One region of the Chryseobacterium sp. Marseille-Q8038 genome, then DNA from elsewhere that is predicted to be linked to it. Evidence: riboswitches for the same ligand, from Rfam matches in the RefSeq annotation. Region 1 holds a riboswitch; each other region holds the start of a gene.
What was found. Region 1 has a riboswitch for S-adenosylmethionine ahead of ACWPWS_RS23580 (SusC/RagA family TonB-linked outer membrane protein). Riboswitches for the same ligand answer to the same signal wherever they lie in the genome.
Positions count from the first base shown of each region.

Region 2: linked by a shared signal. The riboswitch ahead of ACWPWS_RS20510 (TonB-dependent receptor plug domain-containing protein) and the one ahead of ACWPWS_RS23580 (SusC/RagA family TonB-linked outer membrane protein) in region 1 are both predicted to bind S-adenosylmethionine.
Region 3: linked by a shared signal. The riboswitch ahead of ACWPWS_RS24295 (alpha/beta fold hydrolase) and the one ahead of ACWPWS_RS23580 (SusC/RagA family TonB-linked outer membrane protein) in region 1 are both predicted to bind S-adenosylmethionine.

Region 1 covers NZ_CBCOPN010000002.1:2,120,933-2,125,607, reverse strand. The annotation lists gene ACWPWS_RS23580 (SusC/RagA family TonB-linked outer membrane protein) at 1-2,274, opposite strand, end outside; SAM riboswitch class I at 2,358-2,456, opposite strand; gene ACWPWS_RS23575 (type II 3-dehydroquinate dehydratase) at 2,702-3,109, shown strand; gene ACWPWS_RS23570 (hypothetical protein) at 3,181-3,618, shown strand; gene pckA (phosphoenolpyruvate carboxykinase (ATP)) at 3,670-4,675, opposite strand, start outside.
Region 2 covers NZ_CBCOPN010000002.1:1,441,512-1,446,186, reverse strand. The annotation lists gene ACWPWS_RS20515 (alpha-amylase family glycosyl hydrolase) at 1-2,073, shown strand, start outside; SAM riboswitch class I at 2,345-2,450, shown strand; gene ACWPWS_RS20510 (TonB-dependent receptor plug domain-containing protein) at 2,544-4,675, shown strand, end outside.
Region 3 covers NZ_CBCOPN010000002.1:2,264,016-2,268,690, forward strand. The annotation lists gene ACWPWS_RS24290 (MGH1-like glycoside hydrolase domain-containing protein) at 1-2,576, opposite strand, end outside; SAM riboswitch class I at 2,765-2,872, shown strand; gene ACWPWS_RS24295 (alpha/beta fold hydrolase) at 2,933-3,877, shown strand; gene ACWPWS_RS24300 (ACT domain-containing protein) at 3,877-4,675, shown strand, end outside.

The DNA of each region.
Region 1 (4,675 bases):
CTTAGTTCCTACCACAAGAGAACCTCCGGGTAATTTCGTTACCTTATTGTTTAAAGTACTCAGATTCACATCTACATTCCATTGGAAATTATCATTCTTAATGGGTGTTGTGAATAATGAAAATTCAAATCCTGTATTCTGAATGGTTCCGATATTCGCCGGATAATCACTGATTCCCAATGATGGCGCTACAGGCATATTAAACAAAAGGTCCTGACTTTTTCTTTTAAAATATTCGATATTTCCTTTAATCCTGTTATTCAGAATCGCGAATTCCAATCCTACATTTAAATTAAGGTTGGTTTCCCATTTCACATTATTGGTAGACGTTTTTTCCAGTGTTGTTCCCGGTTCTCCACCAAGACTGATAAATCTGTACAACTCCTGATAAGCATAATAAAGCGGCTGTCCGTTTGGTCTAAGCAGTTTATCATTTCCTTGTCCTCCATAGCTGGCACGCAATGTCAATTGATTGAAGATATTCAGACTTTTGACAAATTCTTCGTTTGAAATTTTCCATGAACCTCCTACTGACCAGAATCTTCCCCATCTGTTATCTTTTGCAAATCTCGAAGAGCTGTCTGCCCTTCCTGATGCAGATAAGAAATAGGTATTGTTGTAATCATACTCTACTTTTCCAAGGAAACTCAATAAACTCAATTTATTACTGTTTCCGCTGAAACTTCCCAGTAAAGAAGCGGCATCCGGCTCATAATAGTAAGGCAGTGAGAACTGACTTCTTGTTCCGGAAATCGTCTGATAATCATATTTATAGAATTCGTGACCTGCCAATGCATTTACATGATGTTTTCCAAACTTTTTATCATACGTCAGAATATTACTGGTTGTATAAGAAAGCGTTCTGGTATTGGTTTTCGTCACAGATCCTCCAATCTCTGCGCCTTGCCCCAATAATGGATTTGAATAATAATGTCCGTTGTAATTCACCAAATCAACAGAGAAACTCGTCTTGAATTTTAGCTCCGGCAAGAAAGTAAATTCCATGAATCCTTTCCCTGAAAAGTTGTCCTCTTTATTTTCGTTTTTGTCTAATGGCAAGGTTGCTGCGGCATTTTGATTCTGAAGCGCATTCGTGGGTCTGTATTTTCCAAAATCATAAACCGGGTTTCCATCAGCATCCAAAATATAAGTTCCGTCAGCATTTCTTTCATAATAAGGATAGAATGAAGGAATAAATCTTGCCGCATTGATGATGTTACTGGCCTTGGAATCCGAAGAAGTAGGTGCCTGCTGAATACTGTTTGTATAACTTAAGTTCACCCCAACATTCAGCCATTTTTTTACTTCAGAATTGATTTTCAATCGGGTATTATATCTTTTATATCCTGATTCAATAGCCATTCCTTTATCATCCAGATACCCCAGAGAGAAGAAATAATTACTTTTCTCACTTCCTCCGCTGATATCAAGATCCACCTGATTTCTTGAAGCCACTCTCTGCAAGATATCTCTCCAGTCATCATTCCAAAGTGGTGATGCACCAGGTAATAGCTTTCCATCTGTACCTACAGGTTTTGGATAAGCTGTCCCATATGGATTAATCCCCAGTGAAGAAATAAGGTTGTCTGTTGCCATCTGAGCTGCCTGCTGAGAAGAAACTTTCCCGGATTGATATCCATTTCTCAATGCTTCCCAGTACAGTTGAAAATACTGATCTGTATTTACCTGTTCATAGTCTTTAACGGCTCTTCCGGAGAATCCCTGACTGATATTAAAATTAACTTTTGCTTCCCCTTTTTTACCTGATTTTGTAGTAATGATGATGATCCCATTTGCTCCTCTTGAACCATACAAAGCACTTGCTGTAGCATCTTTCAGAACGCTTATAGATTCAATATCGCTGGGACTGATAGAGTTCAGATTTCCATCAAAAGGAATTCCGTCCACTACATATAACGGATCACTGGAAGCACTTATTGAACCAATTCCTCTGATTCGGATAGTGGAAACAGCACCTGGCTGGCCTGATGCGCTGGTAGTCTGAATCCCTGCAACCTGTCCTTCTAATGCTTTCGTAATATTCGTTACAGGTCTGCTATTGATTTTATCACTGGAAATTGTAGCTACGGAACCGGTATAGCTATTTCTTTTCGCTTTTCCGTAAGCTACCACTACTACTTCATCAATCTCTTTTTCATGAAGGCTATCTTTTTTCGGCCTGGAAGTCTGTGCATTTACACTGGTAATTCCCAGAAAAAAAGCAGCAACCGGAGGTATCCAAGCTTTAGAATTAAATAAAGTTTTACTAATCATAATCAATTTTATTTATCATATATTAAAATTTAGCCCTTTGCAGAAAAGTCAGCAAAGGGCATCGATAAATACGATAAACCAAATGCTTATTTTTCCTTAAAAGGCTGAACGTAACACCTTGCCCAATGGGTAGGTTGTTAAGACTTCACGGGGTCAGTTCCCTCCATCTTTCTTTATAAGCCGATCGAAATATGTTTGCAAAGCTAAAAACTTTTAGTCTACAAAACAAGTAGACTTATTCATTTTTCATGATAAATTTTTAATAATTAACATAAAATTTTAATAAAACTCATTACAATAAGGAGTTGTAGCCGTTATCATTTATTCAAACATGATAAATATCATTATTAATAATTCAATGAAACAAATATTTGAGAACACCTTAATTTTTGTATTATTAATTGAAAAAACTTTTTAATTTTATAGTATGAAAGTTTTGATTATAAATGGGCCTAATCTCAATCTTTTGGGCACCCGGGAACCGGAAATTTATGGAAATGTTTCCATGGAAAGTTATTTGGAAAATTTAAAATCCGAGTTTCAGTCTCATGAAATACAATATTATCAGTCCAATATTGAGGGTGAGCTTATCAACAGACTTCAGGAGGATGATTTTGATGCAGTAGTGATTAACCCGGGAGCATTTACCCATTATTCTTATGCTATCGCTGATTGTTTAAAGAATATCCGCAAGCCAAAAGTAGAAGTACATATCAGCAATATATACAAAAGAGAAGAGTTCCGTCAGAAATCTGTGACGGCAGCGAACACAGATGCTGTTTTATCCGGCTTTGGAATGGATGGGTACAGATTGGCTTTATTGAGCCTGAAGTAATTTTCAGTCTATATTTTCCCACAAATAGCACAGATTCTCACAGATAATTATGTATACAAAGAGAATAATTTATGAAGATAAAGGATAAGATTTACTGTAAAAGCATTGGCATATATTCCGGGCAATTAACGAAAAGAAAATCCTATATCGTTGAAGAAATAAATGATGAAAATATAAGAATCTGGAATGACGAAGGAAGACTGAGATGGTATTCTGATTTTTATTTTACTTTAAACAATGAACCTGAAATAATTTCTGTTAACATAGATGATCCAATAGAAAATATTGAATCTGATGCTGTAGAGGTAACCATTGAATTTTCTGACAAAACAAAATATTGGATGACTTTCACTACTCCAAAGTATTTAGATAAGATATTGGACGAAGAATCTTATTTTTCTGCAAAACATTTTATGATCATAAAACATTTAACTGAAGAATCAATCAAATCAACAGTCTTAAAACTTGATGAACAGGATGAATTGATTGAAAACTGTCAAAAATATTAATAAAAAAGCCTCATCTGTGATGAGGCTTTTTTTTATGTTTATAGAGAGCTATTAGATAGTCTGTTCCTGTAACTGAGGTCCTGAAGCAACTAATTTCTTACCTTCTTCAGTATCACAATACTGCTCAAAGTTTTTGATATATCTTGAAGCAAGATCTTTTGCTTTTTCTTCCCATTCTGAAGCGCTTTCATATGTATCTCTAGGATCTAAAATACCTGTAGAAACGTTTGGCAATTCAGTAGGAATCTCAAGATTCATGATTGGAACCTGAGTTTTAGGAGCGTTATCGATAGATCCGTCAATGATTGCATCAATGATTGCTCTTGTATCTTTCAGAGAAATTCTCTTTCCTGTACCATTCCAACCTGTATTTACCAAATAAGCTTTAGCTCCGTGCTCCTGCATTTTACCGATCAATGTTTTAGAATACATTGTTGGGTGTAATGTAAGGAATGCTTCACCAAATGCAGGTGAGAAAGATGGCTGAGGTTCTGTAATTCCTCTTTCTGTTCCAGCTAGTTTTGATGTATAACCGCAAAGGAAGTGGTATTGAGCCTGATCTTCATTCAAGATGGAAACCGGAGGAAGTACTCCGAATGCATCTGCTGAAAGATAAACAATCTTCTTCGCATGACCTGCTTTAGAAGGCAATACAATTTTGTTGATATGATAAATTGGATAAGAAACTCTTGTATTCTCAGTGATTGATCCGTCTGTATAATCTGCTACTCCATTGTTCACAACAACGTTTTCAAGAAGTGCATCTCTTTTAATAGTAGCAAAGATATCCGGTTCTTTTTCTTCAGATAAGTCGATAACTTTAGCGTAGCATCCACCTTCATAGTTAAATACTCCGTTGTTATCCCAACCATGCTCGTCATCACCAATAAGATATCTTTTCGGATCCGCAGACAGAGTCGTTTTTCCTGTACCCGAAAGACCAAAGAATAAAGCTACATCACCCTTTTCTCCTACGTTAGCAGAACAGTGCATTGAAGCCATACCTTTTAATGGAAGATAATAGTTCATCATTGCGAACATCCCTTTTTTCATTTCA
Region 2 (4,675 bases), 680 kb from region 1:
CCGGGTAAAAACTTTGTGCATGTCATCGGAAGTTTCAATAACTGGGCAGTGAATGATTCTTATTTAATGAAAAGAGATACCACAAACCCGGATCTTTATTGGATTGAGCTCAACGGGATTACCCCTCAACAGCTTTATACTTTCCAATACAGAACCAATGATTTGAGAAAAGTAGCAGATCCTTATTCACCACAAATATTATCTTCTTATGATGATCCGTGGATTTCGGCTTCTACCTATCCAAACTTACCTGCATTTCCTGCCGGACAGGGTTTTGAAGTGTCAACATTTAAAACAGGGCAAGCGGCTTATAACTGGCAGATAACCAATTTCCAAAGACCTGCAAAAGAAGATCTGGTAGTGTATGAATTATTATTGAGAGACTTTACACAGGAAAAGAACTGGCAGTCATTGATTAATAAAATTTCTTATTTAAAAAATCTAAAAATCAATGCTATAGAATTGCTCCCGATCATGGAATTTGACGGAAACCTTTCCTGGGGATACAATACATCTTTCCATTATGCATTGGACAAAGCTTATGGAACTCCTGAAAAATTCAAAGAATTTGTAGACCTGTGCCATCAGAATGGTATTGCTGTTATTCTTGATGTTGCGTTTAATCACGCTACGGGACGTTCACCTTTGGTAAGACTGTGGAATGTAGATCCTGATGGTGATGGCTATGGAAATGTTGCGCCAGACAACCCTTATTTTAATCAGGTTCCGAAACATTCGTACAATGTATTTAATGATTTTAACCATACGAGTCCTTCAACGCAATATTACGTTGAAAGATGTCTTCAGCAATGGCTGACTGAATATCACATAGACGGATTCCGTTGGGATTTAACAAAAGGATTTACCCAAAGCTGTTCTGAAAATGATGAAGCCTGTACCAATGCTTATCAACAGGACAGAGTAGATATCATGAAACATTATGCTGACAGACAGTGGGCAATAGACCCGAATTCTTACATGATTTTTGAACATCTGGGAACTGATGCAGAGGAACAGCAATGGGCAAACTACAGGATCGCAGAAGGAAAAGGTGTTATGCTTTGGAATAAGCAGACAGAACCTTACAACCAGAATACAATGGGGTATCAGGAAAACAGCAATTATGACCGTATGAATCACAGTCTTCATGGCTTTACCAATATGAGTGCTGTAGGATATGGAGAAAGCCATGATGAAGAAAGGCTGATGTTTAAAAACCTTGCCTATGGTTCTACTAATGGGAGCTACGATGTTAAAAACCTGAATACATCTCTTGAAAGGATGAAAACTTTCGGTGCTACGTTCTTTACCATTCCCGGTCCGAAAATGATCTGGCAGTTTGGAGAATTGGGATACGAATTCAGCATCAACAGATGTGCTAACGGAACTATCGACAGCGGATGCAGAACAGATGAGAAACCTGTTGCATTTACATTAGGATATGATACCAATGCAAACAGAAAAGCAGTTTATGATACATGGGCTAAAATAATCAATATCAGAAATACCCATCAGGTTTTTAAATCTAAAACTTACAGTATAGAATCCAATAACCTTACGAATGATCCAAATGGGCTGATCACAAGAATTTACGTGTATGATGCAGCAATTACAACTGGAATAAAAAATATAGTAGTATTAGCCAATTATACTACTTCTTCCCAAAATGTGGTGCCTTATTTCCCTTACACAGGGCAGTGGCAGAATCTGATGGATGATAGTATTTTGAATGTGGCTTCTACAACAACTCCGATTACTTTACAGCCTGGAGAATTCAGAATATTTGGAAACTATGCAGGTGCTTTGTCAACAATAGATATCAATACAGGAAACAAATTGTCTCTTCAGATTGCAGATAATCCGATACAAAACGGAATCGCTCGATTCATTTTCAATAAAGCAAAAAACGGAGAAATTTTAATTTTTGATATGACGGGTAAAAAGCTGGACTCTTTCAAGCTGAATAAAGAAAACGGTACACATGAAACGAAAATAAGTTATCCACCGGGAACCTATCTGGTACAGTTGAAATCGGATACAGGAATTGCCATTCAAAAGATGATGATCAAATAAAAACAAATTATCAAGCTGTTTAGACTTATAAAAAATGTTGAATATGTAAAACCATTAAGAAGGATTTAAGAAATAAAGTATCGTTAAGATGGATCATTCTGAATTTTAAGCTTAAAACGAAGCTTATCTTAATACTCTTATCACCTTAATATCATCTTAATGTTTCAAAAATAAAACTTACCACAAGTTCTATAAAATAATGAAAGGCAGATTTGCAGTACAGCAGATCTGCTTTTTTGTATATTTAAAAAAATAGTCTACTTTTGCAGTAGATTTATCAAGAAAGGTGGAGGGATTTGGCCCGGTGAAACCTTAGCAACCTGCACGGTTCCAGAAGTGTAAAGGTGCTAATTCCAACCCGGAGGGGGAGATAAGTGAAGTCAATATTCTATATGAATTCCATTTCTTGAAGTCTTGTGTATCTGCGGAAAGATCCGTCAGATTCGTATTATTAATTGGCAAGAACAAAAATGAAAAAATTAAGCACAGCTGTATTATTGCTTGGGGCAATGTTAGTCGCTGCTCAGGAGAATGAGGAGAAAGGCAAAGAAATAGAAGATATCATCATTGTCGGAAACCGAAATGTCAAAAGAACAAAACTGGAAACACCAGTTCCTGTAGATGTTATTAATATTGACAAAATACAAAGAAGTTCTCCACAAATGACGGCTCAGGATCTCCTGAACTATGTGATTCCATCGTTTAATGCAGTGAGACAGTCTGCTTCTGATGGAACAGAGCATATTGATCCTGTAACCTTAAGAGGAATGGGACCAGATCAGATCCTGATTTTACTTAACGGAAAAAGAAGACATTCCACCTCTTTAGTTAATTATCAGAATACGGTTGGAAATGGATCTGTAGGAACAGATTTAAGTACAATTCCGGTCATTGCGATTGATAGAATAGAAGTGTTAAGAGACGGAGCTGCAGCACAATACGGTTCTGATGCCATTGCAGGAGTGATCAATATTATTCTTAAAAAAAATACGGGAGCCTCAGCAAGTCTTACGTATGGATTGACTGGGAGAAATGATGGGGATACTTATCAGGCAGGAGCCAATTATGGGACTTCATTAGGAAAAAAAGAGGGTTATATCAACCTTTCCCTACAATTAAGCCATAGAGGAAAAACAACACGAACTCAAAATCATGATCTGGATATTTTTGGAAATAATTTTGCCTATGCATTTGCTGATGATCCCGAAGCGGCAAGAGCAGCGGATGATGCAAAGATTAAAGAACGAGGACTAACCCGTGACGATTTTAATTTTCAGATCGGAGATGCCCAGATCAGACAGGGACAGTTGTTTTTCAATGCAGAATATCCTTTTAATGATCAATTTAAGATCTATTCTTTCGGAGGTTTCAGTATCAAAGAAGGAAAAGGGTTTGGTTTCAGAAGACTTCCAAGCGAAACGTCTAATGTGGTTTCATCCATTTATCCGAACGGGTTTCAGGCAAATCTCGGATCACAAGTATATGATGTCTCCTATGCTGTAGGAGTAAAATATAATGTCAGTGACTGGTTTTTTGACCTTAGCAATACATTCGGAAGCAATACCTTCAATTACAATGTTAGCAATACCAATAATGCTTCCCTGGGAGCAAATTCACCAACCCGTTTTTATGCTGGAGCACACAGCTTCCTTCAAAATACGATTAATCTTGATGTTTCCAAAAAGATAAACCGTTTTAATATCGGATTCGGGGGAGAGTTCAGATTGGAACAATATCAGATCAAACCCGGTGATGAAGCTTCTTATACCCAATATGACATCAACGGAAATGTTGCCACCGAAGGATCAACGGTGCTTGGAGCAGGCGGATCTCAATCTTTTATCGGATTCTCTCCAGACAATGCACTGAAAAAAGACAGACATTCCACGGCAGTATATGCAGATGTTTCCTATGATCTGGATAAAAAACTCAATATTGACGCTGCTGCCAGATTTGAAAATTATTCAGATTTTGGAAATACCCTGAATGGGAAATTAGCAGTACGATATGAATTTGTAAAAAATTATGCAATTAGAGCAGCGGTAGGAACAGGGTTTAGAGCTCCTTCCCTTCAACAGCAGTATTTTAATAACTCTTATGCCGACATTTCTACTTCCGGTTCAGGAATTGTAACCAAAGGGATTTTCCGAAATGATAGCGAAGCAGCCAGAATTCTTGGGTTTGATAAGCTTAAACAGGAAACCTCTGTCAATGCAAGCGCTGGATTTACCCTGAGACCTTTAAACAAACTCTATATTTCGGTAGACGGATATTGGATAAAAGTAAAAGACAGGATTGTAATTACCAGCAATATTACCGATCCCAGACTGGATCAGTTTAACGTAGAAAGCGGAAGATTCTTTACAAATGCCATTGATACTGAAACAAAAGGAGTAGATGTGGTAGTTTCTTATGACTGGATTCTTGGAAGCGGAAATTTAAATATTAATCTTGCCGGAAACTATACAGAAACAAAAATCACAGACTTTCATTTTCCGGAAAACTTAGGAACTCCTCAGAATGAATTCTTTGGCCCGGATCAGATCAACATCATTGAAACCCTGTCTCCAAAAACAAAAGCTTCATTAGGCTTGAATTATGG
Region 3 (4,675 bases), 140 kb from region 1:
GCAGTCCATCCTGTTTGGTGAGAAGCTCCTACACCACGGCCGTTATCTCCATGAAAATATTCAAAGAAGGTGATATAATCTCTGAAATGCTCATCATAATTGAACTTTGGATTACCTCCATTGAAAGCCCTTTGCCCATGTTCATCCTTTAAAAATATGGAGCAGAGCCTTTTGCTGATGTTTTGAGCCACTTCATCAAGATTTCTTTTATCACCACTTCCGGTTGGAAATTCTACTTTTAAACTATTTCCATAATAAAAATGGAAACGTTGCAGACTTTCTACAATCAGGAAGTTGATAGGAAACCAAATGGGCCCTCGCCAGTTGCTGTTTCCGCCAAACATCCGGCTGTCACTTTCTGCAGGAGTATAATACACCATATTTTCTGATCCGTGTACAGAGAATACAAAAGGATTTTCTTCATATACTTTAGACATTGCCCGAATTCCGTAAGAACTTAGAAACTCATTTTCATCCAGCATTCTGGTCAATACCTTTGTCAGTCTGTTTTTTCGAAGGATACTCATCAGGTGTTTTCTTCCATGTCCTTCCTCATCCCAGTGGGAGACCAGTTTGGTGAGTTCCGGTTTATTTTTTAGAATCCATTCCATTCTGGTTTTGAAATTCGGCATTTTTTCCAGTAAATGATGATCTACAATTTCAACAGCAAACATAGGAATCAAACCTACAATACTTCTTAATCTTAAAGAAACGCTTTCTCCATTTCCCAGCTGCAGAACATCATAGAAAAATCCGTCTTCTTCATTCCACAGGCCTTTCGTGCTTTCACCCAGGTTTTCCATGGCCTCGGCGATATAAAGATAATGCTCAAAAAATTTAATAGCCATATCTTCATATACCTGATAATACTGGGCCAGTTCCATGGCAATACGCATCATATTCAATGCATACATCGCCATCCAGCTTGTCCCGTCTGCCTGTTCAAGATGCTGGCCATCCTTTAATTCCATATTCCGGTCAAAAGCTCCGATATTATCAAGACCAAGAAATCCTCCACCAAAGATGTTTTTTCCGTTCTTATCCTTTCGGTTTACCCACCAGGTGAAATTAAGAAGCAGTTTCTGGAATACTTTTTCTAAGAATAGTAAATCCGGTTTTCCATTATTTTTTTCATCAATTTTAAAAACACGGAAGCACGACCACGCATGTACAGGCGGGTTTACATCACTCATATTCCATTCATAAGCAGGAAGCTGTCCGTTAGGATGCATATACCATTCTTTGGTAAGGAGCAAAAGCTGTCCTTTGGCAAATTCTGCATCTATAATGGAGAAAGGCACACAGTGAAATGCCAGATCCCATGTAGCATACCACGGATACTCCCATTTATCAGGCATGGAAATAATATCTTTATTATGAAGATGATTCCATTCTGTATTTCTTACATATTCATTGAAGTTTCTTGGAGCTTCCAAATTAGGGTCTCCTTTCAGCCATTTTCCGATATTGTAATGATAGAACTGCTTATTCCAGAGAAGCCCTGCAAAAGCCTGTCGCTGAACATTTCTTTCATCTTCGTTAACGGTATCATTCTGAATTCCTTTATAAAACTCTTCGGCTTCCGCTTTACGGGTTTCAAAAATAGAGTCAAAATTTTCAAAAGGCTTATCTGCTTCATCAGGACATAGCCTGAACTCAAAAACTTTTGATTCCCCGCCATCAATAATCTCATCAACAAGAAAAGCAGCTTTGCTTCCTCTTTTTTCAGGATTTACAGTGTTTCCCTGATGAATAATATAATCATTAATTCCATCCTTAAAATAGGTGTTTTCAGATGGGGGAGCTCCGTAAAGCTTAGGAGTATTGGTTTCATTGTCACAAAATACACTTTGTGCATTTGAATTTCGGGAATACAGTTTCTTGATTGAAATACTGTCGTGTCCAATATTGATACTTCCGTCGTGAGAAGTATTGAGCTCTCCTTTATAAGTATTGTATCCCCATTTCCAGTTGTTTCTAAACCATACAGTAGGAGCCACAAGAATAGGGGCAGCATGCTGACTTCGGTTGCAGACTGTTACTCTGGCCAGAATATCATTGTGATCCGCTTTACAATATTCGATGAAAATATCAAAATATTCATCATTATCGAAAATTCCGGTATCGAAAATTTCATACTCTGGCTCTTTCTTGCTGCGTTTTCCGTTTTCTGCAACGAGCTCATCATAAGGAAATTCATTAATCGGGTATTTATATACCATCTTCATATAGCTATGAGTAGGTGTATTATCCAGATAATAAAAGATTTCTTTGATGTCTTCTCCATGATTCCCCTGAGGGTTGCTCAATCCGAAGAATCGTTCTTTTACCATTTTATCTTTCTTATTCCAAAACGAAAAAGCAAAACAGAACAGCTGCTTTACATCAGAAATTCCGGCGATGCCTTCCTCTCCCCAGCGGTAAGTGTAGCTTTCAGCATTATTATGATTGGTAAAATTCCAGGCGTTTCCGTTTGGGCTATAATCTTCGCGTACATTTCCCCACTGCCGGTTGCTTACATAAGGTCCCCAGTTTTTCCATTTGGTATCTTGTAATCTTTCTTTTTCAGCGGTCATATCTCATCATTTTTCCATACGAAGTTAGTTTTTTTGAGAAGTAATTCCAATTTTTTTCATCTGAATAATTATTAATATAGTCTTGAAATACTTGTGTTTAAGGGCTTTTAAAAATATTAAAATAATTTTTTTTTGAAATTAAAAGAAAAGAACTACCTTTGCACCATTCGTTCATTCAAATATTGAAAATGTTATCAAGAAAGGTTGAGGGATTAGACCCTATGAAACCTTAGCAACCCTTTGTGCAAGCAAAGAAGGTGCTACGTTCTACCAAAATTATTTTGGACAGATAACTTACTGAAGTTCTTTTCAGCCATTTCCTGTGGCATTTTCAATTGTATTAAAATTTAATAGAATTGAAAACAGAACTAAACTATATTAATCTTTCGTATCAAACTTATTCTCAAAAGGAATACAATATCTCATTAAGCTATCAGCTTTTTGGGAAAGATCTGTTTACAGCCCCTATCATTTTAATCAACCATGCTCTTACCGGAAACTCAAATGTATCCGGAGAAAAAGGCTGGTGGAAACAATTGGTAGGAGAAAATCAGATTGTTGATACTGATCAATACACTGTTCTGTGTTTCAATATACCCGGAAACGGATATGATAATTTTTTAATTGAAGACTATGAAGATTTCACTACTTCAGATATCGCTGCGATATTTCTGAAAGGGCTTAAAGCTTTACATATCAAAAATATATATGCCATTATTGGAGGTTCTCTGGGAGGAGGGATTGCCTGGGAAATGCTTGCCAAGCAGCCGGATCTCGCAGAAATATTTATTCCCATAGCCTGTGATTACAGAACACACGATTGGCTGCATGCCCAATGTCTGGTTCAGAAATTCTTATTGAATGATAAAGAAGAACCATTACAGAAAGCAAGAATTCATGCCATGTTGTGTTACAGAACTCCACAATCACTCAATGACAGATTTCAAAACCAATATAATAAGGAAAATCAACGCTTGGAATCAGAAGACTGGTTGGTTTATCATGGTAATGCATTAAACGGAAGGTTTAGTTTAAAGGCATACAAGCTGATGAATCATCTCCTGATGAATATCAATGCTGATGAAACAGCACTGGAGAGCATACAGGCACGAATGCACGTGATCTCCGTAGATACAGACTTATTCTTCCCGGCTTCTGAAATCCGAATGTGTTTTGAAAACTTAAAAGAGAAAAATAAGGATGTTTCTTATCACGAGATCCAATCTATACACGGGCATGATGCCTTCCTAATGGAATATCAACAATTAAATAATATCATAAAAAACATTTTACAGAAGTAATGAAAAATGCTAACGAAATAAAATTTTTGAAGAACAGATCAATCGTCAAATTTGAAGGAGAAGATTTCCTTGGAGAAATCGGGATTGACGGACGTATTTTTAAGGCGCTTACTTTAGCGCGTATCAGTGTAGGAGTAATTTCTCAACAAGCTATAGAAAACGGAATCTCTATTTTGGTTCACGAAAATGATGCAGAAAAAGCAGTTGCTTGCCTTATTGATGAATTCGAAACAGAAAGAAAATCTGGAAAAGTTTCTCAGATCTATAGTATCAATAATGTTTCTGTGATTGGTTTTGTAGCAGAAGATTTCAATAAAGTCTTTGCTGAACTGGCCAGAAACAATGTTTTCCCATTATTGCTGAATCAGGTAGCCGGAGAAAACAGAGTCAACATCGTAGTGACTTCTTCACAGGATGAAAAAACAAGAAATATCATAGAATCTGAAATTTTCAAAAAACCAAAAACAGTTCATCTGGCAATTATTGGTCACGGAAACGTAGGAAAGACTTTGATAGAACAGGTTTTGGGATCTGCAGAAGAAATTAAGAAACGTAAAAAAATAGATCTTAAAGTAGTTGCTGTAGCCAACTCAAAGAAAATAGCCTTCAATAAAAAAGGATTTGATGCCAATTGGGGCGATGAGGTCTTAACGGCACAACACCCATCTAACGTTGAAGAATTGATTAATTTCTCCAATGAAAATCAATTAGAAAACCTGATCGTTGTGGATAACACTGCAAGTAAGGATTTTGTGAAAAACTATCACGCTTTGGCAGAAAACGGATTCGATTTGGTTT